Regions from separate parts of the Sphingobium sp. B12D2B genome, predicted to be linked through region 1. Evidence: predicted binding sites of a transcription regulator. Region 1 holds the regulator's gene; each other region holds the start of a gene.
The links. The regulator LexA, encoded in region 1, represses DNA repair genes until DNA is damaged. The targets are predictions, from matches to a motif close to GTTCCNCNCTTGTTCT.
Positions count from the first base shown of each region.

Region 2: a site for LexA is predicted at 5,178-5,193, ahead of M2335_RS09975 (PA0069 family radical SAM protein). Genes of this name have one in related genera too.
Region 3: a site for LexA is predicted at 4,876-4,891, ahead of M2335_RS13125 (ImuA family protein). Genes of this name have one in related genera too.

Region 1 is NZ_JAOQOH010000001.1:1,666,922-1,674,987, forward strand. Features, by position in the region: gene def (peptide deformylase) at 1-462, shown strand, start outside; gene M2335_RS07925 (citrate synthase) at 570-1,856, opposite strand; gene gltX (glutamate--tRNA ligase) at 1,875-3,332, opposite strand; gene M2335_RS07935 (ComEC/Rec2 family competence protein) at 3,446-5,518, shown strand; gene lexA (transcriptional repressor LexA) at 5,543-6,247, opposite strand; gene M2335_RS07945 (bestrophin family protein) at 6,367-7,263, opposite strand; gene M2335_RS07950 (GFA family protein) at 7,457-7,945, shown strand.
Region 2 is NZ_JAOQOH010000001.1:2,092,997-2,101,062, forward strand. Features, by position in the region: gene M2335_RS09950 (TPM domain-containing protein) at 1-407, opposite strand, end outside; gene M2335_RS09955 (amidohydrolase) at 501-1,793, opposite strand; gene M2335_RS09960 (HAD family hydrolase) at 1,906-2,598, shown strand; gene rmuC (DNA recombination protein RmuC) at 2,595-3,971, opposite strand; gene M2335_RS09970 (YbjN domain-containing protein) at 4,583-5,095, opposite strand; gene M2335_RS09975 (PA0069 family radical SAM protein) at 5,202-6,281, shown strand; gene M2335_RS09980 (PEPxxWA-CTERM sorting domain-containing protein) at 6,308-6,910, opposite strand; gene dnaE (DNA polymerase III subunit alpha) at 7,105-8,066, opposite strand, start outside.
Region 3 is NZ_JAOQOH010000001.1:2,773,147-2,781,212, reverse strand. Features, by position in the region: gene M2335_RS13135 (error-prone DNA polymerase) at 1-2,647, opposite strand, end outside; gene M2335_RS13130 (Y-family DNA polymerase) at 2,644-4,218, opposite strand; gene M2335_RS13125 (ImuA family protein) at 4,100-4,873, opposite strand; gene M2335_RS13120 (nuclear transport factor 2 family protein) at 5,126-5,614, shown strand; gene M2335_RS13115 (hypothetical protein) at 5,641-6,606, shown strand; gene M2335_RS13110 (hypothetical protein) at 6,610-7,569, shown strand; gene M2335_RS13105 (sulfatase) at 7,618-8,066, opposite strand, start outside.

The DNA of each region.
Region 1 (8,066 bases):
ATCGACGATGATTTGCAGACGCTGATCGATGACATGTTCGACACCATGTACGATGCGCCGGGCATTGGGCTGGCGGCCATTCAGGTCGGCGTGCCCAAGCGGGTGCTGGTCATCGATCTGCAGGAGCCCGAGTCTGAGGAGGAAGGCGCACCGCCGGTCAAGAATCCACTGGTGTTCATCAATCCGCAGATTCTCGACGGTTCCCCGGAAAGCTCGGTCTACAATGAGGGCTGCCTCTCCGTGCCGGACCAATATGCCGAGGTCGAGCGGCCCGCGCGCATCCGCGCCAGCTGGATGGATCGGCAGGGCCGGATTCATGAGGAAGAGCTGGAAGGTCTGCTCGCGACCTGCCTGCAGCACGAGATGGACCATCTCGAAGGCATTCTCTTTATCGACCATTTGTCGCGGCTCAAGCGGGACATGCTGCTCAAGAAGCTCGCCAAGACCCGCAAAGCGGCCTGAGCTTCCGCGCCCATTGCTGCGCGGCTTGGTTTTCTAATTTGATCGGCAAGAAAAAAGGGGCGCTTCGGGCGCCCCTTTTTCTAATCCATGAATAAGCCAGCTGAGGCTCAGCGTTTGTCCATCGGGACATAATCGCGCTGCGTCGGGCCGGTGTAGAGCTGACGGGGACGGCCGATTTTCTGCTCTGGGTCCGAGATCATCTCGTTCCACTGCGCGACCCAGCCGACGGTGCGGGCGAGGGCGAAGAGCACCGTGAACATGTCCGTCGGGAAGCCGATCGCCGACAGGATCACGCCCGAGTAGAAGTCCACATTCGGGTAGAGCTTCTTCTCGATGAAATATTCGTCGTGCAGCGCGATCTGCTCCAGCTCGCGGGCGACGTCGAAGATGGGGTCGCTGACGCCCAGCTTGTCCAGCACTTCCTTGGCGGTCGCCTGCATCACCTTAGCGCGGGGGTCGTAATTCTTGTACACCCGGTGGCCGAAGCCCATCAGGCGGAACGGATCGTCCTTGTTCTTGGCGCGGGCGATGTAGGACGGGATGCGATCCACGGTGCCGATCTCGCGGAGCATGTTGAGCGCCGCTTCGTTGGCGCCGCCATGCGCCGGGCCCCATAGGCAGGCGATGCCCGCCGCGATGCACGCAAACGGATTGGCGCCCGAGGAACCGGCGAGGCGCACGGTCGAGGTGGAGGCGTTCTGCTCGTGATCGGCATGCAGGATGAAGATCTTGTCCATCGCCGCTTCGACGACGGGGTCGACCACATACTCCTCAGCCGGGACCGAAAAGGTCATGCGCAGGAAGTTGCCGGTGTAGCTCAGGTCGTTGCTCGGATAGACGAAGGGCTGGCCGACCGAATATTTGTAGGCCATGGCCGCGAGCGTCGGCATCTTGGCGATCAGGCGATGGCTCGCGATCATCCGCTGGTGCGGATCGGTGATGTCCGTGGAGTCGTGGTAGAAGGCGGACAGCGCGCCGACCACGCCGCACATGATCGCCATGGGGTGCGCATCGCGACGGAAGCCGCGGAAGAAGGTGGATAGCTGCTCGTGCACCATCGTGTGGCGCGTGATCGTCCGCTCGAACAGCTCGAACTCGTCCTTGGAGGGGAGCGAGCCGCGCAGCAGCAGATAGGCCACTTCCATGAAGCTCGACTGCTCCGCGAGCTGATCGATGGGATAGCCGCGGTGAAGGAGCACGCCCTCATCGCCATCGATATAGGTCAGTGCCGAATCGCAGCTCGCCGTTGAGGTGAAGCCGGGATCATATGTGAACATGCCCGTCTGGGCATAGAGCTTGCGAATGTCGATGACCTTGGGGCCGACGGAACCTTCGACGACCTTACATTCGAGATCCTTGCCCTCGACGGTCATTTTGACTGTGCTGTCGCTCATTCCTTCACCCCTTATTGCTCAAATTTGTGGTCCGGACCCGGAAGCCTGAAGGAGTCCGGCCTGATCCTGCAGGCGGCCCAAGGTTTCGTCCCGACCAAGATGGAGTAGCACGTCGAAGATACCGGGCGACGTTGTCCGTCCCGTTAAAGCAACGCGCAGTGGCTGTGCAATCTTTCCAAGGCCAAGGCCTGCCTCTTCCGCGATCGCGCGGATGGCCGCCTCAAGCGACTCAAGTGACCAGTCGGGCAGCGCCCGCAGTTGCTCGACCACCGTGCCGAGCAGAGCTCGGGCATTTTCGTCGAGCAGCTTGGCGGCAGCCTCCTCGACCGCGAGCGGCCGTTTGGCGAACAGGAAAGCGGCGCCGTCGGTCAGCTCCAGCAGCGTCTTGGCGCGGGGCTTGAGCGCGGGCATGATCGCCGCAAGTTGGTGCAGCCGGGCCTGGGCCGCGGCATCGTCGTCCAGCGGATCCATCCGCTCGGCGACGAGCAGAGCGAGGCGACCCTCATCGGCCTCGCGAATGTAATGGCCGTTCAGATTTTCGAGCTTCTTGAGGTCGAATCGAGACGGCGAGCGACCCACGCCGGGCAGATCGAACCATTCGACGGCTTGTTCGCGGCTGATGATCTCATCATCGCCATGGCCCCAGCCGAGTCGCAGCAGATAGTTGTTCACCGCCTCGGGCAGCATGCCCAGCTCGTCACGATAGGCATCGACGCCCATGGCGCCATGTCGCTTGGAGAGCTTGGCGCCATCCTGCCCGTGAATCAGCGGGATGTGCGCATAGACCGGCTCGGGCCAGCCCATCGCGCGAATGATGCCGAGCTGGCGGAAGGCGTTGTTGAGATGGTCATCGCCACGGATCACATGAGTGACCCCCATGTCGTGATCGTCCACAACGACGGCGAGCATATAGGTGGGCGTGCCGTCCGAGCGGAGCAGGATCATGTCGTCCAACTCGGCATTCTGCACGACCACACGGCCCTGCACGGCATCCTCGATGACGGTTTCGCCCTCGCGGGCCGCCTTCAGGCGAATGACATAGGGGGCATCGCCGCCCTCGGCTGGATCGCGGTCGCGCCAGCGCCCGTCGTAGCGCATCGGCTGACGTTCGGCGCGTTGCTGCTCGCGCAGGGCCGCCAGCTCCTCGGGCTTCGCGAAGCATTTATAGGCATGGCCGGCATCGAGCAGGGCGTTGGCGACTTCGGCATGGCGTGCCGCACGCGCGAACTGGAAGACCGGTTCATTATCGCCTGCAAGGCCCAGCCAGCTCAAGCCGTCGAAGATCGCCTCGATCGCGGATTCGGTCGAGCGGGCGCGGTCGGTATCCTCGACGCGCAGCAGGAACTTGCCGCCATGGTGACGGGCGAAAAGATAGTTGAACAGCGCCGTGCGTGCGCCGCCAATGTGGAGATATCCCGTAGGCGAGGGGGCAAAGCGGGTGACGACCGTGCCTGTTTGTTTCCGTCCTTCTGCCACGCTATGCCTGCTTTTCCCTTATGTCGCGGGTGGGTTTCCTAGTGAACGAGAATGCCCCTAGCACGCCTTTTCCGGCTCGACAAATACCGTTGTTGCGCCGCAGCAGTGTCTGGTTGGGACGGCTTCATGCGCGAGCGGAATCGGTGCTGGAGGCTGAGCGGGCGCAACTGCCATTGTGGGTGCCGATCCTGCTGGGCGCCGGGATTATCGCCTGGTTCACGCTGCCTGCGCCACCGCAGTGGATGGCGTGGATCGCCTTCTGGCTGGGCGCCGCCGCTGCCTTTGGCGCCGTGGGGCGCGGAGGGCGATTGCCTGCTGCGCTGGCCATCGGGGCGGTGCTGTTGGCGGCGGGCTGTCTGCTGATCTGGGCCAAAGCGCTGCTCGTGGCGCAGCCGCCACTTTCGCGCGCCGCGGTGGTGGAGATGGAGGCTCGAGTCCTCTCGGCAACGCCCTTGGCTGCCCGGGGACTGGTGCGGCTGGAGGTCGCGCCGCTGTCCCGCCCTGACCTGCCGGCGCGGGTCCGCATCAACGCGGCGCCCGATCAGATGGGCGAAGAGATTGCCGCTGGCGACCGCATTGCCCTACGCGCGCGGCTGATGCCGCCTGCACCGGCTGCCCTGCCGGGCGCTTATGATTTTGCGCGGGCGGCCTATTTTTCCGGCCTCGGCGCTACCGGGCGGGCACTCGGCAAAGTGCAGCGCATCGATGCGGCAACCGCTGGCGGGGATGCGCGCGCGACACTCGCCCACCACATCGCCGCGCGGTTGCCGGGGCCGGAAGGGACGATTGCGATCACGCTCGCCACGGGCAATCAGAACTGGATCAGCGAGGCGGATGCGGACGCGATGCGGCGCAGCGGGCTTGCCCATCTGCTCTCGATCAGTGGCTTGCACGTTTCCGCGCTGATCGGCGGCGTGATTCTCATCATGGTCAGTCTGCTTGCGCTGTCGCCGACCCTTGCGCTGCGCTGGCCGGTGCTGATGATCGCCGCCTGCGTGGGCGGCGCGGCGGGCATCGGATACACTGTGTTCACCGGGGCGCAGGTGCCGACGATCCGCTCCTGCATTGCCGCTCTGCTGGTGATCGCGGGCATGGTTCTGGGCCGCGAGGCAATCGGGCTGCGACTGATCGCGACCGGCGCGCTGATCGTGATGATCTTCTGGCCGGAGGCTGTCATCGGCCCCAGCTTTCAGATGAGCTTCATGGCCGTGACCGCCATCGTGGCGCTTTACGAATATCCGCCTGCACGGCGGCTGTTCGAGCGACGCGACGAGGGGCGGATAAAGCGCTGGACCCGCAGCCTCGGCGCCTTGCTGGCGACAGGTTTGCTGGTGGAACTGGTGCTGACGCCGATTGCCTTCGCTCATTTTCATCGCTCCGGCCTGCTGGGCGCTGCGGCCAATATGATTGCCATTCCGCTGACCAGTTTCGTGGTGATGCCGGCCGAAGTGCTCGCGCTGCTACTCGACGCTGTGGGGCTGGGGGCGCCGGTCTGGTGGGTTGTCGGCGTGGCGCTCAAGTTCCTGCTCTGGATTGCGCATACTGTCGCCAGTCAGCCCTTTGCCACGCTGTCGCTGCCCGTCTCCAGCGGACTGGCCTTTGCGCTCGCCATGATCGGCCTCTTGTGGCTGATGCTTTGGCACACGGCGCTGCGATGGTGGGGCCTGCCTCTGGCGGCGCTCGGCTTTTTCCTGACATTTCTAGCGCCGTCCGCCGATGTGCTGGTCACCGCCGATGGTCATCATGTGGCGGTGCGCCTGGGCGATGGGCGCATGGCGTTGTTGCGGAACCGAAGCGGGGATTATGTTCGTACCACTTTGGCCGAGGCCAGCGCCTATGACGGTGAGTTTGCGTCCCTGACGCAGGCGCCGGACACGCGATGCACGCGGGACATGTGCGCGATGACATTGCCGGGCCGTACCGGCCAGCCGCCGGTTCACCTGCTGATCAGTCGCTCGCGCCTGCTCGTTCCCTATCCCGAGTTGGTGGCCGCCTGCGCGCAGGCCGATCTTGTGATCGCTGACCGGCGCCTGCCGCCGGGATGTGTGCCGCGCTGGGCAAAGCTGGATCGGCCTGCGCTGAATGCCATGGGCGGTGCACTGATCCTGCTCGACAGTCGGGAGATCGTGCCGGGCCACGACCCGCGCAGCCGCCATCCCTGGATCGTGAGCACTAGTTCGCGCTAGAGCCGGCGTCCCATATCGCCCGCCTCAGTTATAGCGCCGCAAGAGCCCTGCGAGCCGGCCCTGAATGCGCACCTGCCGCGCCTCATAGGTTTGGGGCTCATGGTCGCGATTGGCAGGATCGAGCCGCACCTTGCGGCCGTCATGATGGAAATATTTGAGCGTCGCTTCATTCTCGTCGATGAGGGCCACGACGATCTGGCCATCGCGCGCCGTTTCGGTCCGCTGGATCAGCGCGAAGTCACCGTCAAAAATCCCTGCTTCGATCATCGAGTCACCGGAGACTTCTAGCGCGTAATGATCGCCGGCGCCCAGCAACGCGGCCGGGACCGGCAACATGGTGTCGCTCTCCATCGCCTCGATGGGAAGACCGGCAGCGATGCGCCCATGCAGCGGAATTTCGATCACGTCATTGGCGGCGATGGAGATCGTCCGCGCCGGCGCGGTGGCCGCCTTGCGCAGCGGGGTCACGTTGGTGGCCGCCGCCGGCTCTTCCGTCCGCTCCGCCACGGGCATACCATCGGGCAGTTTGAGGATTTCAAGCGCCCGCGCACGATTGGGCAGCCTGCGGATGAAGCCGCGCTCTTCCAGCGCGCTGATCAGCCGATGGATGCCGGACTTCGATTTGAGGTCCAGCGCCTCCTTCATCTCCTCGAAACTGGGCGAGACGCCACCCTGATCGAGATGCTGCTTGATGTAGCTGAGCAGTTGCTGTTGCTTGGCGGTCAACATGAGTGGTTCCCCAATATGGAACGGACGGAGAACGTTTAGGAAACGAATCGAGCCGCGTCAACACGGATCGGCCAAATATCTCAGGTTTCGGTGCGCTCTAGCCTTGCGCTAGCGAGCGATCAGGTCAGGATGTGCTGATCGGGCGCGATGGGTGCGGGGAGGTCGGTCGCGCCGAGGCGGGCGAGCATTTCGCGTTCCACCGTCCGCGTCATCGCATCGAGCGGCAAATCGTTGGGATCATAGCCGAACGGGTCTTCCAGCTGATCGCCCAAAGCATCCAGCCCGAAGAAGGTGTAGCTCGCCACCAGCACCGGAATGAGGGCCCACCAGCCCAGCGAACCAGCCAGGGCGAAGGGCAGCAACAGGCAGAAGACATAGGTCGTCCGGTGGAGGATGAGCGAATAGGTGAACGGAACCGGCGTGCTGGCGATCCGTTCACAGGCCGCCTGCACATCGCTGAGCGCCTTGAGTTGGCCCTCGATGAGCGAGTGGTGGATGGGGTTGATCTGCCCGTCGGCTGCGAGGCGTAGGCAATGTGCGCCCATCTCATAAAGCACCGTGTCGGTCGGGTTCGGGGAGGTGCGCCATGGTCCATCGTTCACCCACCGGCCGATGGCGGCAGCCTCGTCGTGCTGACGCAGGCGGGCTGCAAGACCGTTGGTGAAGCCGCAGACGCCGCGGAGCAGCGGGGCGCGCTCCTCCTCAGGCAGCGAGGACGTGAGCCGTGCGAAGGAGCGGCTCGCGATGATCAGCGCACCCCACTGTTTGCGGCCCTCCCACCAGCGATCATAGCAGGCACTGTTGCGGAAGCTCATGAAGATAGAGAGCGACAGGCCGATCAGCGCGAATGGAATGCCGCTGATCTGCGCGAACAGCCCGGGCCAGGCGCGGGCCGCGAGAATGGCCGCGACACTGGCCACGGCGATGCCCGCCAGCCGATGCTGGATATGCGGCATGATCGTGCCGCGGTAGGCGAACAGCACTTCGAGCAAGCCAAGGCGGTTGCGAACGATCACGGGCGGACATCTCCTGCCAGGGCACGCGGCCACCGGACATGGGCCGGGCACCGGGCGCGCTCGCCATGCGGAGGATGCGCGCGCAGATCAAGGATTAAGTGGCCGCAAGGGGAAGCGCGCGATGGACGCTGAGGGAACCGGCGGGGAGGGCAGCGGTTCAGCTTGAGAGACGATCACAAGGGAGGACTGTGCCATGCCCCTCAAGCTCGAAGGTTCCTGTCGATGCGGCGCCGTGCGCTTTTCCGTCGACAGCCACGCGCCGGTGCCATTTCTGCGTTGCTATTGCTCGATCTGCCGCAAGACCGCCGGCGGTGGCGGCTATGCCATCAATCTCCACGCCGACAAGCGCACGCTCAAGGTGGAAGGCGAGACCGCCGTCTATCACGCTACGCTGGACGATGGCGAAGGCGGATGCCGCGTCAGCACCGGCGAGCGACACTTCTGCCCCGCCTGTGCGAGCGCGCTCTGGGTGTTCAGCCCGGAGTATCCCGACCTGCTCCACCCTTTCGCTTCCGCGATCGACAGCGATTTGCCCAAGCCGCCGTCGCTGGTGCACATGATGCTCGGATCAAAGGCGAATTGGGTCGAGCCGCAGATCGGGTCGGATGACCAGTGCTTCGACGGCTATCCAGACGAGGGGCTGGAAGACTGGCACCGGGCGCATGGGCTATGGATTGAGTAGGACGGTTCGGGCGGGACGCTTCCAGGGGCGGTCATCAGGCTGGGTTGACGGTGAGAACGTCAGCTATCCGGTGCGGCTTAAAAATACCTGCCTGTCCGGATACGGCGCCGTTGCGGACATT
Region 2 (8,066 bases), 430 kb from region 1:
AACGCTTGTTCCAACCCATAGCCAACCTCGATCCGCACGTGCCGCTCGTGAGGCGCGACAAGCAGAACCACGCCGTCATTATAATCCTTGCGGCCGATCCCCCATGCATTGGCAAGGTCACGGGTGAACTCTGAAACATCCCGCCCGCCCAGAGATTTGACGGTCACCACAACCATTTGATGACGGGTGGTCTTCTCGAACCGCGCCAGACGCTTGGAAAGTGCCGCTTCTTGCTTGTCCGGAATGATGTTGGCGAAGTCGTTGACGCGGCCAATGGGTGCGACTTCCGCCTGCGTTTGAGGGGCGTGAGACGGCGCATCAGTCGTGGACTGGTCATCTGGCAGCGCGTTAGAGCAAGCCGCGGTGAACATGATCAGCAGGGGGAGGATGAGCTTCCTGGCCAGCATTTCGAAATCTGACCTAAAGGTCCGCATTTTGCTGTTTCGGACCAACGTATTTCGAACCGAAAAACATAAGCTATGCCCCCCGGCAAAGTCAGCCTACGATTTCCCAAAAATATCCAGCGCCGCCACCGTCAGCGCCTTTGCGGCCGTGCCGATCACCGCATGGGGATCGGGCGTCCAGAGCGGGCTGTGGAGCGACGGCAGGCTGATCTCGCCGCGCTGCGCAGCGGCCACCTTGTCAGGGTCCACCCCTCCGACCCAGAAGATCATGCTCTCGATGCTGCTATCGGCGCGGTGATATTGGCCGAAATCTTCCCCGCCCATTACCGAGGGCACCTGGCGGACCCGATCGGCGCCGAAATGGGCGCGCAGCACGCCCGCGACATGATCGCTGAACTGCGGCGTGTTGTAGGTGGCGGGCGTATAATCCTGCTCCACCGCCATGATCGGCATCCGGTCCTCCGGCACGCCGGCCGCCATCGCCTCGCCCCGCGCGATCCGTTCGATGCCGCCCAGCAGGCGCCCGCGCGTCTCATCGGAATAGCTGCGCACGGTGATCAGCAGCTTTGCCTCGTCCGGAATGACATTGTGTTTGGCGCCGGCGACGAAGCTGCCGACCGTGACCACGGCCGCCTCCTGCGGATCGCACTCGCGGCTGACCAGCGTCTGCAGGCTGGTGACGATGCGCGCGGCGATCACGATCGGGTCGATGGTCTTGTGCGGATAGGCGCCATGGCCGCCCTGGCCGCGCACGGTGAGGTCGACGCTGTCCACATTCGCCAATATCCAGCCCGGCGTGTAGCCGATGGTGCCGGATGCAAGCTCGGCGCTGTCATGGAAGGCAAGGACATGGCTCGGCTTGGGGAAGCGCGTGAACAACCCATCGTCCAGCATGGCCTTGGCGCCCAGACCGATCTCCTCGGCCGGCTGCAGGATCATCACCAGCGTCCCCGACCATCGCGCCCGCAGCCCAATCAGCGCCTGCGCCGCGCCGGTCCAGGCCGTCATGTGAGTATCGTGGCCGCAGGCGTGCATCACCGGGCTCTCGATGCCGTCGCGCGTCGTCGCCCGGACCCTTGAGGCGTAGGGCAGACCGGTCTTTTCCTCGAGCGGAAGCGCATCCATGTCGGCCCGGATCATCACCACCGCGCCGGGGCCGTTCTCCAGCACAGCCACGACGCCCGTCTGCCCGACCTGCTCGGTAACGGCAAAGCCAAGCGCCCGCATCCGCGCCGCCAGCGTCGCCGCGGTGCGTACTTCCTGAAAGCTCAGTTCCGGGTTGGCGTGCAGGTCGCGGTAGATCTCCAGCAGTTCGGGCAGCGCCGCATCGATGGTCGCGTCTATCTGGGAGGCCGCAATGGCTTCGTTGGACGCTTCGTTGAAAGACATGGACGTTCCTTTTGCCCTTGATGGTCACGATCATAGGCGCTTTTGCGCGCCTTGGAAGGGCGGTGAGACCGCAGCGCTTCCAACCCGCCTGCTCTCTGCCTATGAGGCAGGCATGAAGCTGGACCGCCCCCCAAAAGCCGTGGTGTTCGATATGGACGGCGTGCTGTTCGACACCGAGATGCTCTATCGCGCGGCGATGTTTTCCGCCGGCGATGAGGGCGGTCATACGATCACCGAGGCGCTGTTCAATGCCACATTGGGGTGCCCATGGCCGACGGCGCGCCAGCACTTGCTCGACCATTTCGGCAGCGATTTTCCGGCCGATGATTTTCGGCATCGCGTGCGGGCCTATTTCGACCAGTTCGTGGCGCAGGACTTGCCGCTCAAGCCCGGCGTCGTGGCCTTGCTCGATGTGCTCGATGCAGCGGGGTTGCCCCGCGCGATCGCCACATCCTCAGGCCATGAGCAGGTCCGGCATCATCTGGCGCATCATGGTTTGGCGGATCGGTTCATGCATGTCGTCGCGTTCGGCGATTATCAGGCGGGAAAACCGGCGCCCGATCCCTATCTCCTCGCCGCGGAGCGATTGGGCATCGCGCCCGCCGATTGCCTAGCCCTCGAGGATTCGCACAATGGCGTGCGCTCTGCAGCCGCGGCAGGCATGATGACGGTGATGGTGCCGGATCTGATGGCGCCCACATCAGAAATGCAGGACCTGTGCGCCCACATCGTCGAGGATCTGCATGCCGTGCGCGACATCGTGCTGACGTCGCTTTCGGAAGGCCACCTGGTCGAACGACGCTAGTCCGCGCGCCCTGTCACTCGCTCGCCGGCCATGGCATCGGCCTCTTGAGGGGCGCCTTCGACGGGTGATGGCGCTGGCAAGCGCCCAAGCGCCTCGACCGGCTCTATGACATCAATGTCCCTCGACCCAGTTTCCACGCTAAACTCCTTAAAACGCCGGCCAGTCACTAGCACGCGATTCTCAAAGCTGGCGACGAACTTATTATAACTCGCGACTGATCCGTTTAAACTACGTCCGAGCGATGAGAGATGCCCGGCTGCCACCGCGAGCCGTTCATACATCTCTTTACCCAAAGCCGCGACCTGTTGCGCTTCTTCCTCCATTTTTTCCTGACGCCAGACGCTCGCCACGGTGCGCGCAATGGCAACCAGATTGGTCGGGGTTGCCAGCAAGACGCGCTTCTCGAAGGCCCATTCCCACAAACCATCGTCTTGTTCGAGCGCTGCAGTGAGGAAATGCTCGCCAGGAATGAACATGACCACATAATCGGCAGCTTGACCAAAATGCGTCCAGTAGTCCTTGGCACCGAGCTGCTGCGCATGGTTGCGGATTGCGCTGGCATGAGCCTTAAGATGCCCCGTGCGCACCACCTCATCCACAGCGTCTGCCGCTTCCAGATAAGCATTGAGTGAGCACTTCGCGTCGATTACCAATTGCCGCCCCCCGGGCAGACGCACGATCACGTCCGGGCGCAAGCGCCCGTCAGCAGTATCCACCGAAACTTCCGAGCGGAAATCGGCGAACTGGCTCAGCCCCGCCATTTCCAGCACGTTACGCAATTGCTGCTCGCCCCAGCGCCCGCGCGCCTTGGGGCTGGAGCGCAGCGCATTCACCAGTCGCGCCGTCTCCACCCGCGCCTCGGCACTGCCCAACCGCACCTGCTCGACGGCCTCGCGCAGCGCGGCGTAGCTGTCCACCCGCTCTTTCTCGACCTTACCGAGGCCTTCCTCATAGCGCTTCAGCGTCGTCTCGACCGGTTGCAACAGCGCCTTGAGACTGGCCTCGCTTTTCTCATGGGCCTGATGGAAGCGCTGATCGGCGCGCTCGATGAGCATGCGCTGCGCCTCGTTCAGCAACTTGCCGGCGGTCTCGCTGAACTGCGCAGACAATTGCTCGCGCGCCTCACCCAGCGCGCGAATTTGGGCCTCGAAGCCCTCCATCCGCGCCTTCTGATCGGCCTGCACAGCCGCGAGCATCCGTTCGGCCTCGTCCCGCGCGCGATCGGTGTCCTCCAATTTCGCGCGCAACAGGTCCGTTTCTTCCGCCCGGCTCGCCGCCACCGCGAGGTCGCGCAGCGCGGCGTTGCGCATGTCCTCAATGGTGGCGAGTCGGTCGGCAAGAGCCTTGCGCTCGGCCTCTACCGGGGCAGCCATGCGGGCGCGCATCAGCCAGCCGATAGCAAGCCCAATAAGCAAGGCAACTAACCCAACCAGAATACTTCCCACTTCCACAATTTTTCTCCCGGTGTTGCGGGCAGCCTGAGGCCGCCCGCGTTCCCCGTGAACAAAGTTAGATTAGATCAACTGCTGCCGAATGATCGGCAACATAGCTTCAAAATCCCTCAAGGCATCGGATCGCGAAGCGAAGATGCCAGTGGACTCGAAGATAGCGTTTCCGAAAGCGTCGGAAAAATACCAACGCCAACGGCCATCTGAGCCCATTTTCGTGAGAGGATTGAGACACGCCATGGCGACCTCCTAAAAAAGGTGGGACCGATCGGGCGATATCGGATCTTGAGAAACAACCTGTACGAGGGCTAGGCGCGCATGGATTTACCGTTTGCGCTTCGCTCCAAAGATCCTCGTCGTTTCGTGTCTTCATATCGACCGAATGACATGCTTTAGGTGAATATCGCTAGGTCATGGGCGCCTCCTCGATACGGTTCTCGGTTCACGGAGAACATCATGAGGTTACGCCCATCTGGACGGATGAAAAGAGATTAAAACCTCTTACCCACAGAAATTGTCCTTATCGCGCAAGCCCGTCAGTCGATATGGCCCTGCTCGCGGAAGAAGCTGTTGAGAGCGCCGAGCATCGTCTGCCACCAATCGACGACATCGGCGAAATTGCGCTGGGTCAGGCCCCCATAGGTCGTCACGTCATAAGTCAGGTCGAGCGAGCCATCCTCGTCCACCGCCATCTGGCTGAACCGGTTCTTGCGGTTCCACAAATTGGCGAGCTCTGGCGTGTTCTTGCCGTCATCCACGAAGCTGGTCGAGAAGTGCAGCGAGGCGCAGTTCTTGCCGTCCTCGCATTCGTAGAAATAGATGTTGAAGTTGTAGCCGCTCGCCGCGCTGGTGATCATCGGGTTGCCGCTCGACTCACTCTTGCTCAGGCTGGCCTTGTAGCCGGCGTCCTGGATCGCCTTCACCACCGTCTCGGGCGCATTGGCGCAGACGAGCCCCTTGCCGCACGGTTCCTCATCGGCCGCATGAGCGGGCGCCGTCATCATCACAAACGCACATGCCGCAGCGGAAATCCAAGCGGTCGTCTTCATCGTCGTCCCCATTGCTCGTTACCGCCACGGCCTTATCGCGATGAAGCGGACATCGCCACACCGCAAAGCCTATTGCAGATATGTTCTTCATATGTTCTATTGACGCATGAGTGCGATCAAGGGGCGCGGCGCCCCGGCCAACGAGGTATCGAGCCGTTTCCACCTGCCCGCGCGCGAGGTGGATGGCGACTGGCTGGATGCGCGACTGGCGGACGAGGAGGATCAGCCGCCCCCCCTGCGCACCACCGTGACGCTGGAGCAGGCGCGCACGATCATCACCCGGAACAATTCCCCCGACATTGGGTTTGAGCAATCGGTGAATGCCTATCGGGGCTGCGAACATGGGTGCATTTATTGCTTTGCGCGGCCGAGCCATGCCCGGTTCGATCTCTCGCCGGGGCTGGACTTCGAGAGCCGGTTGTTCGCCAAGCCGGACGCGGCCAGGCTGCTGCGGCAGGAACTCGCCAAGCGTGCTTATCTGGTGAAGACCATCGCGATGGGGACGAACACCGACCCCTATCAGCCCATCGAAGCGCGGTATCGCATCACGCGGGCGTGCATCGAGGTGCTGGCGGACTGCCGCCATCCGCTGATGATCACCACCAAATCCAACCGGGTGTTGCGGGATCTCGATCTGCTGGCGCCGATGGCGGCGCAGGGGCTGGTCGCGGTGGCGATTTCGCTGACCACGCTGGATGCCGGGCTGCACCGCAAGCTGGAGCCGCGCGCGCCCTCGCCTGCCAGTCGGCTCGCGGCGATCCGCGGGCTCTCACAGGCGGGGGTGCCGGCCCATGCCAGCCTGTCACCGATGATCCCGGCGATCAACGATCATGAGATCGAGGCGCTTGTCGCGGCGGCCGCAGAGGCGGGCGCGCAATCGGTCTCGTTCATTCCGGTGCGGCTGCCCTTCGAGGTCGCGCCGTTATTCCGGGACTGGCTCGAGGCACATTATCCAGACCGGGCCGCCAAGGTGATGAGCCTCATTCAGTCGATGCGGGGCGGGCGCGACAATGATCCCAATTTCGGCACGCGCATGCGCGGGTCCGGGGCTTATGCGGAGCTGATCGGCACCCGCTTCCGCGTCGCTCAGGCACGCCATGGCCTTGGCAAGGGCCGCCTTGCGCTGCGGCATGACCTGTTCGTGCCGCCATCCGATCAGGGCGATCTGTTCAGCATGCTGCGATGAACAGACCGCCCTTCGGCTATGTCAGATCAGTTGAAGGACACGCGCATCGTCGCCTTGCGCCCCCTCAACGTGTAGCCAACCGCGCCGAAGCCGATGACCAGCATGGCCCAGACAGCCGGCTCGGGCACCGGCGGAGCGTTGGTTCCGTTTACGGCAATATTGTCGATGTTCGCCGAAGCGCCACCGACGACGAAGCCGAAGACGACCCGGTCAACCAAATTACTGGCGCCGGCGATGGTGGAGAAATCCCCGGAGAAGGTCGAGAGCAGGCTGAACACCGGCACCTGACCCGCAAAGCCGGTCACGCTGTAGAGCAGGTTGCTGTCCACGGTCGCCAGATCGAAGCTGTCCAGCGTGAAGCTCGCGCCGCCCGCCGTCAGATCGAACAGGCTGAGCGCCGTCCCGCCGCCAAAGCCGACGCTGGGCGCGCTATTGCCCGAGCCGGTATCGACCACGGAAGACCCCAGCACATTGGCGAAGGTAAACCCATCCTGCGTGTAGCTGGTGAACGGATCACCCGATCCGGAGAGACCATCGAAGCTGATGATTGCGGCCTGTGATGGTGCCGCCAAGGCGGCTCCGGCCATGAGCGCCGCTGTGACAAGCGGCAGTTTGTACATAGTTTTCATCGGTAACTCCCAAATCCTAAGAGTCACCCCCGGCGCCACCCGATGGAACGGGATGGCACCCCCGCCGTTGCGATGGTTAACATTTCGCAAACGCACAATAGCGCTGCGTTCAATTGTGCTCACGAGGCGAGGAAAGCCGCGTTGGTTCGCGCTCCCGCGCTGTGCAGTGCAACACATCGCGCGTCAGGCACGGTTTAGCGGGAGGCGACCAACGCCAGCTGTGGGCCGTGCTGAGCGAGCACCACCTTGGTCACACCGCGCACCGTTTCCACGCGCTCGCCAAGCTCTGCATCGAGCTGAAAATCCTCGCCGAGGATGACCCGCGCCCGCCCGCCATCGGGCAGCGCCGCGTCCAGCTCCACCGTCGAGCGCGTGCCGCGCCGTTCGCCCAGCATCTGCCGGAGCGAAGGAATAGCGCTCGGCTCCTCCACGGAAATGACCATCCGCATTCGCGCCGTGCCCGCGAGGCGCGCAAAGGACTGGACGTTGCGCACGGTGACGCGCGGGGTCTCCTCACCGGGCTGGCGATCCAGCTCCACGGTCAGCAGGGCGCACTCGTTGCTCTCGTGCAGGGTTGCGAGCAGCTTGCAGCTTTCCTCATCGAAGCAACTGGCCTGGAACTGCCCGCTCGAATCCGAGAAGGTCGCCGAAGCATAGCGGGCGCCGCGCTTGGTCTCGCGCCAGCGTATATCCTCGATCAGCCCGGCCATCATCGCGCCCGTGCGGTCGCCCCCGCCAATGCCATCCGACTGGCCGCACAGTTCCGCATAGCTGCGCACGCCTTTGCCGCGCGCGAGGATGCGGTAGCGGTCCACGGGGTGCGCCGAGAAATAGAAGCCGAACGCCTCCTTCTCCTGCGCCATGCGCTCGACGGCGGCCCATTTCACATCCGGCAGCGGCACATCCGCATGGGAAACATCCTCCCCGCCGAACAAACCGCCCTGCCCGCTCTCGCGCTGCTCGGCGGCTTTGGCGGCAACCGCCAGCAGCGCCTCGGCCGCGGCATGGACCACCGCGCGGTCCAGCCCCAGGCTGTCGAAGGCGCCGGCCGCCGCGAGACTCTCAAGCTGCCGGCGATTGAGCAGGCGCGGCTCGATCCGCCCGGCCAGATCATCGAGATCGCGAAACGCGCCGCCCCGGACCCGCTCCTCAACCA
Region 3 (8,066 bases), 1.1 Mb from region 1:
TTGGCGGCGTGCGGCGCACCTCCCACAAGGCATCGCGGCGTGACTCCGCCAGCGCGCCAAAAGCATCGGCATCGGCCAGCTTGCGCAAGGCCGGGGGAGGCAGGCTGGCCCGCCGGGCGAGATCTTCGATAGAAACGAACGCGCCGGCCTGCCGGGCCTGTGCGATCGTCTCGGCCCATCCCTGCCGGAAGCCGTCGATCCGTGAAAATCCCAGCCGCAGCGCCAGCACACTGCCAGCGGGCCCTTCCAGCGTACTATCCCACTCGCTGGCATTCACGTCGACCGCACGGACCTCAACGCCATGCTCCTGCGCATCGCGCACCAGCTGCGCGGGCGCGTAGAAGCCCATTGGCTGGCTGTTGAGCAGGGCGCAGGTGAACGCGGCGGGGTGGCGGCATTTCAGCCATGATGAGACATAAGCGAGCCATCCAAAGGCCTGCGCATGGCTTTCGGGAAAGCCATATTCGCCAAAACCCTCGATCTGTTGATAGCAGCGTTCGGCAAAGTCCCGCTCATAGCCCCGCGCCACCATGCCTTCGACCAGCAGGCTCTGGTAATTATGCACCGTTCCGTGATGGCGGAACGTCGCCATGGCCCGCCGCAACCCATCGGCCTGGGGCGGCGTGAACTTGGCCGCGACGATGGCCAGCTTCATCGCCTGTTCCTGGAACAGCGGCACGCCCAATGTCTTGCCCAATACCTCGCGCAGCTCGTTGGGATCGTTCGGCGGGGCAGGGCTGGGGAAGGCCACGGCCTCCTCCTTGTTGCGGCGGCGCAAATAGGGATGGACCATGCCGCCCTGAATCGGTCCGGGGCGGACGATCGCCACCTGAATGACCAGATCGTACAGCTCCTTGGGCCTCATCCTTGGCAGCATGGCGATCTGCGCGCGACTTTCGACCTGAAAGGTGCCGATGCTGTCACCGCGCTGAAGCATCGCGTAGGTCGCCTTGTCCTCGCGCGGCACCGTGGCCAGGGTCAGGTCGGCGAGGCCATGCGTGCGCAGCAGGTCGAAGCTCTTGCGGATGCAGGTCAGCATCCCGAGCGCCAGCACATCCACCTTCATCAGGCCCAGCGCGTCGATATCGTCCTTGTCCCATTCGATGAAGGTGCGATCGGGCATGGCGCCATTGTGAATGGGTACCAGTTCGTCGAGCCGGCTCTCGGTCAGCACGAATCCGCCGACATGCTGCGAGAGATGGCGGGGATATTCGAGCAGGCGCTCAACCAGCGTGCGCAGGCGGCCGACTTCGGGATTGTCAGGATCAAATCCGGCCTCCTCGATCCGCGGGGAGGGCACCCGGCTGCCGCCGGGGGAGCCCCAGATGGTCGAGGCGATCCGCGCGGTCACGTCCTCGGTCAGGCCCAGCGCCTTGCCCACTTCGCGGATCGCGCTGCGTGGGCGATAGTGGATCACCGTGGCCGCAATGCCCGCCCGCTCGCGACCATAGCGGGCATAGATATACTGCATGATTTCCTCGCGGCGCTCATGCTCGAAATCCACGTCGATATCGGGCGGTTCATGGCGCTCTTCCGAGAGGAAGCGCGAGAACAGCAGCTTCTCCCGCACCGGATCGATCGGGGTGATGCCGAGGAAATAGCAGACCAGCGAATTGGCCGCGCTGCCCCGGCCCTGGCACAGGATCGGCTGCTCGAGGCTGCGGGCATGGCGCACAATATCGTGCACGGTGAGGAAGTAATAAGCGTAGTTCCGCTTGCGGATCAGCGCATATTCCTCATCCAGCACCGCTTGGTATTTTTCGGGCAGACCATCGGGGAAATATTCGCGGCCACCCTCCTGCACCAGATGTTCCAGCCAGGCTTGCGGCTGCCAGCCTTCGGGCACCGGTTCGTGCGGATATTCATAGCGCAGGTCATCGAGCGTGAAGGCGATGCGCGAAAGGATGTTGGTGCTGGCCGTCACCGCTTCGGGGCACGTGCGGAACAGGCGGGCCATTTCGGCAGGCGGCTTGAGATGCCGTTCGGCATTGGCCAGCAGGCGGTGGCCCGCCGCAGCGATGGTCGTGCCTTCGCGAATGCAGGTCAGGATATCGTGCAGCGGTCGCGCATCGGGATGATCGTAGAGCGCATCGCACGTGGCGAGCAGAGGCACGCCGCAAGCCGCGCCGAGAGCCTGCGTCTGCGCCAGCCGCCGCGCATCCGCGCCGCTGCGCTGCATTGTGACGGCCAGCCACACCGCGCCGGGACGCGCCTCCGTCAGCCGCTCCAGCAGGTTCCGGTCGCGTCCGGTGGCGATCAGCAGCAGGTCGTCGGCATGATCGAGCAGATCCGGCAGATTGAGCGTGCAATCACCCTTTTCCGCGCGGCGGTTACCCAGCGTCAACAGCCGCGTCAGCCGACCCCAGCCATGGCGGGTGGCGGGATAGGCGATGATATCCGGCGTCCCGTCCGCAAAGACCAGCCGCGCACCGACGGCGAGGCGAAAACCGGTGGCAGGCCCGCCGACCTCCCGCCAGGCCACATGCGCGCGCACCACGCCGGCCACCGTGTTGCGATCCGCAATGCCCAGCCCGGCCATGCCCAGATGATGCGCCTGCGCCACCATATGTGCGGGATGCGAAGCGCCGCGCAGGAAGCTGTAATTGGTGGCCGCGACCAGCTCTGCGAAAGGGGGCGGGTCGCTCATGCGAACAGCCCGTGGAGATACCAGTTCGGATCGGGCTTTTCATCATAAAGCCCGTGGCGGAAGATCCAGTAGCGTCGCCCGCGCACGTCCTCGATTCGGTAATAGTCCCGCGTCAGCCCGGCCTTGCCAGGGGCTTCACCGCCCTTGCGCCGCCACCATTCGGAGGCGATCCGCTCGGGGCCTTCATAGAGCCGCACCTCGTGCAGCCTGCGTTTCCAGCGGAAGCGGTGCGGGGGGCCGTCCGGCACTTGCGCGATCACCTCCACCGGCTGCGGCGGATCGAACAGGAACAGCGGCCGCAAGGGCGGCTCGCCCACCGGCGGCGTGGGCCATGGAAGGGGCGCACGGGCGTGGATCGCCGGCAAGGCAAGCTGCGCCTGTTCGGGAATATGGCTGTCCTGCGGCTCAAGACGACACAGGCTGGCCGGCCCCAGCCGAGTGCTCAACCGGTCGATCAGATCGGCCAGCGCGCCGGCATCCTGCTCGCTGCCATCCAGAGCCGGCTGGCTGGTGCCGAGCGGCTCGGTGACGGGTAGGAACAAGGTGATGCGGTCATAGCCGAAACCGGGGTCGAGCGGGTCGGCCAGCGTCCCGATGCGTTCGTCGAACAGGCGCAACACCGGCGCCGGATCGCGCGTGGGCAGACCGGTCTCGATTGCCAGCCGATGGCGCGCCCCATCGCTGCGGAACAATGTCAGCACAAAGCGCCGGCCCCCCAGTCCGCGCTCATCGAGTGTCCGGGCCGCCTCGCGCAGCAGGTCGAGAAAACAGCCGGCGATGCTGGCCTGCAAGGCGACCGGCTCGGCAAAACGGCGCTCGAAATGGAGTGGCTCGGGCTGTGCGAGCGGATCGATCGGCGCCTGCTCCTCGCCCAGCAGGCGGCGCAAGGCAGTCACCGCGTCCGCCCCGAATCGCGCGGCGATGCTGGCGGCGGCCCGTGACGCCAGATCGCCGATGGTCTTCAGCCCGGCCCGGCGCAAGGCGAGCGTCGCCTCTTCGTCCAGCCCCAGCGCCAGCACGGGCAGTGCCCGCAGCGCCTCCCGCTCGCTGGTGACGGGCAGGCGGGCATGACGGGCCAGCGCCTGCGCGCCCTGCGCGGTAGAGGCTGTGGCCATGCGCACGCTCATGCCAATCGCGGCGAAGGCATCCTCGGCCTGCGCGGCCAGGCCTGCCTCGCCGCCGAACAGATGGTCGCTTCCCGCAATATCCAGCGTTATCCCATCGGGCGGGGCGAGGGTGACATGCGGTGACCAGGCGATGCAATGCCGGGCCAGCCGCTGCAGCCAGTGGCGGTCGGCCTCTTCGTCCATGTCGGCCACGATGAGGTCGGGCTGCAGCGCGCGGGCATCGGCCAGCGTCTGGTCCGGCGAGATGCCGAGCGCGCGGGCCTGCGCATCGACGGCGCACAGCCGCAATGCGCCCTTGATCTTGGCGACGAGAACCAGCGGCCCGTCAGGCTGCCCGCCGGTCCCCGCGCTGTCGATCCCCTGCTGAATCCGCAGCCTTTCTGTGGGCAGGAGCGGAAACCACAGCGCCAGATAGCGCCGCTTCACGGAACAAGCGTCGGTCACGGTCCCACTCCAGCCGCCAGGAAAGGCCGCAAGGGCCGGAACGCTGGCGCAGCAAGGTCACATCGAAGGTCGGCAGTCCGGGCGCATTGCCCGGCAGCGCGAGCGAAGGTGCGGCGGCCACCTGCCAGCGGGTCTGTGCCGCGCTGGGCACGGGCGGCGCGTCCGGGCGCAGTAGCAGCAATGTCACGCCGGATTTCTCTGCCGCCAGAGTCAGGCGGCGGCTGGCGGTCAGGTCCAGCGCGGGCATCGGCCCCCAACCTTCCACCACGACCGCGCTCAGGCCAGAGCAGCGCAAGGCATCCACGGCCGCCCGCAGCAGATCCATGCCGTCCCTGACGGTGCCGATCAGCCCCAGGCCGGGGGCGCCGCCCAGTTCGGCCCAGCCATGGCCCTGCGCCACGCCGCCTTTTCGGCTCGCCTGTCGCTCGCGGAGCCATAGCACCTTGCCCTCGGCCTCGCTCAAACCTGTCGCCAGCGAGACGACGAAACCCGCCGCTGCCGCGACATCGTCCACCTCTGCGGCATAGACTTCATGCACCCGCCCGCGCGCCAGCCCGCCGCCCAGCAGCGTATCGATCGCGGCGATGCCGAACGCCTTTCGGGAGGGGGCATCCGGCATCGCGTGATCGCACAAAAGGGCAGGGGCGAGTCTCATATGTTCCTATTATGTTCCTATTCTGAGCAGGGTCAAGGGATCGTTCCGGCAGCTTGTCCGATCGCTGCCCAAGCCACTGGAGTCGAACGATCATTGGCCCGCCCAGCCTCCGTCAGAAGGTCGCAAGGGCCGTGTGCTGGCCGGGCATTTCGCTTGACAAGGCAGCCTTGCACGACGGAATAAACTACAACGACGTATCACGATTTATCCGCTACATGCGGATGCTGCGTCATGAGGGGGAGGTTACAGGGGATGCGGTTCAGGTCAGCCGTCGGCAAAGCGCTCATGCTTGCCATGCTCGGATCGCTCGCCCAACCGGCTGTGGCGGCCGAAAATTGCCCGTCGCCCGGCATGACCAAGGCCGATTTCGAGCGCTATTTCCTCTGTTTCAATGCGCGCGATTATGCCTGCTTCACCAGCTATTACGACGCCGATGTCGTCCTCGTGAAAGGCGGGAAGTGGCCCGATCTCAAGGGGCGCGATGCCATCATCGCCTTCTATCGCGACGTCGATGCCCGTGGGCTGCAGGAGCATGTGACCCCGCACGCCATCGAGGTGCAACCGCAGGGCGCGACGGTCGATCTGGAAGCGCATTTCCAGGCCACCAGCGACTGGCCGGACTTTAGCTCACGGCCCTTGAAGGCGGGCGATGACTGGCGGTTGCGCGGCGTGCTGCTCTACGAGATTCCATGCGGCAAGATCACCCGCATCCGGCCCCGCCCGCGTCCCGTGCAGCCATGATCGCGCGTCCCATCCGGGGGCTGGCCATGATGGCCGCGCTCCTGCTCGCCGCCCGGGCGATGGCTGCCGGACCCGCTGCCCCGGCGGCCTGTGACCGCACCTGCCTCACCGAGATCATGGACCAATATCTGGCCGCGATGGTCGCCCGCGCGCCCGCCCGGGCGCCGATGGCAGGGCAATATCGCGCGACGGAGGATGCGCAGGAGGTCCGTCTCGGCGCGGGCCTGTGGCAGACGGCGACCGGCCTTGGTACCTATCGCATCGACCTCGCCGATCCGGTGAGCGGCACCGTCGGCTATATCGGCGAGGTGCTGGAGGGAGAGGGCAGGGTCACCATCGCGCTACGCCTCAAGGTAGCGGATCGCAAGATCACCGAGGTGGAGACGATTCTCGGGCGCGGGCGGGTGCCCGGCTCATCCATCGTGCCGGCGCCGCGCGCGTCGTTCGGCAATATCGTTCCGCCCGCCGAGCGGCTGACCCGCCAGCAGATGATCGAGACGGCCAATGCCAATTTCGACGCGCTGCTCGCGGCCGACGGCTCCCTTTATGCGGAGGATTGCCAGCGGATCGAGAACCGCATGGCGATGAGCGGCAATGCGGAACTCAACTATCCCATCGGCACGATCCCGGGCGTGCCCAAGCCGCATTTCGGCAGCATGGGCTGCGGCCAGCAGATCAGCCTGCACCTGTTCGACCAGCTCGACGCGGTCGAGCCGCGCCGCTTCCTCCTGCTCGATGAAGAGAAGCAGCTCGTCTTCGGCGTCTATGTCATGCGCTGGTACAAGAACGGCCGGTGCAACGAGATCCCCGGCTATGGCACCATCTGCCATGACAAGCCGCGCCAGCCGGTCTCGCTGCTCAATGCGGAAATCCTCGGCGTGCGCGGCGGCAAGATTCACGAGGTGGAGGCGATCTTCAAATTCGCGCCTTATGAGGCCGACAGCGGCTGGCAGGGCGATCTGCGCGACGCCGGGTCCGGCGGGGAGAACTGAGCGATGATCCGCTTTGCATGGCGTGCCACCGCCCTCGCGCTGCTGCTCTTCCCCGGCTTGCCGACGCTGGCACGGGAGGCCGCGCCGCCATGCGACCGCGCCTGCCTCTATGCGCATGTGGACCGCTATCTCGCCGCCGTCGAGCAAGGCACGCCTGCCGGACTCGATCTCGCACCGGACTTTCGCGCCACCGAGAATGGCGCGCCGGTGGCGCCGGGCGAGGGGCTCTGGCAGACGACGGATGGCTATAGCAGCTACCAGGCACGGGCCGCCGATGTGTCCGCCGGGCAAGTCGCGGTGCTGGGGGAAGTGAAGGAGGCCGGCAAGACTGTCGGCTATGCCACGCGCCTCAAGATCGTCGCCGGGCGGATCGCGGAAGCCGAGACGGTGATCGGCCGGTCATTCGCGCCGCAGCATCCCTCCATGCCGACGGAGGTCAGAGCAGGCCTGCGCACCATCGTGCCCAAGCGCGAGCGCCTGTCCCGCGCCGAAATGATCGCACTGGCCGACCGGAACTTCGATAATATGCTGCGCAACAAAGGCGATCATTTCGCGCCGGATTGCCAGCGGATCGAAAACCGGATGCCGATGAGCGGCAATCCGCAACTGGCCTATCCCATCACGCCCATCCCCGGCAAACCGCTGCCGCATTTCGGCAGCATGAGCTGTCAGGCGCAGGTGGAGGCGCATCTGTTCGACACGCTCGATAAGGTCGATCCGCGCCGCACTCTGGTGGTGGATGAGGAACAGCAGGTGCTGTTCGGCGTGTTTTCCCTGCGCTTCTACGGCCGGACCGAGTGCAACGACATTCCCGGCTATGGTCGCACCTGCCCCACCAAGCCGAGGGGGCCGATGTCGCTGCTCAGCGGCGAGATGCTGGGGATGCGGAGCGGCAAGGTGCGCGAGGTCGAGCTGATCTTCACGCGCCTGCCTTATGAGGCCGGGCAGGGCTGGGCACCCTGAGCGGACGGGGCCGCAGGACACCCGAGCCTGCCTACCCCGCCACGCCCGTCAGCGCGGCTTGACGCTATTCTCCATCTTGGCGCCGAAGTGATCGGCCAGATCCTTGCCGGTGAAGCCATGGGTCGATGAATCCGGGTCGAGCGGCAGCATCTGGCTGTCCCATGCGTCATAGGCCGCCTTCACCTGCGCCATTTTCTCCGGCATCCGGTCCTTCAGGTTCGCGCGCTCCATTGGATCGTCGACCACGTTGAAGAGGAAGCTGTTCTGGAGGATTTTAAGATACTTCCAGTCGCCCATGCGGCAGGCCTGCTGGTCCAGATTCTTGTAGCGCCAGCACAAGGTCCGCTCGCTCTTGCTGGAGGGGTCGGCGAGATAAGGCAGCAGATTGATGCCGTCGCTGGGATAGGCCGGGTCCGGCGCCCCGCCGGCCGCCGCGAGCAAGGTCGGCAGCCAGTCCATGGACATCATCACCTGATCGCTGGTGACCCCGGCAGGCA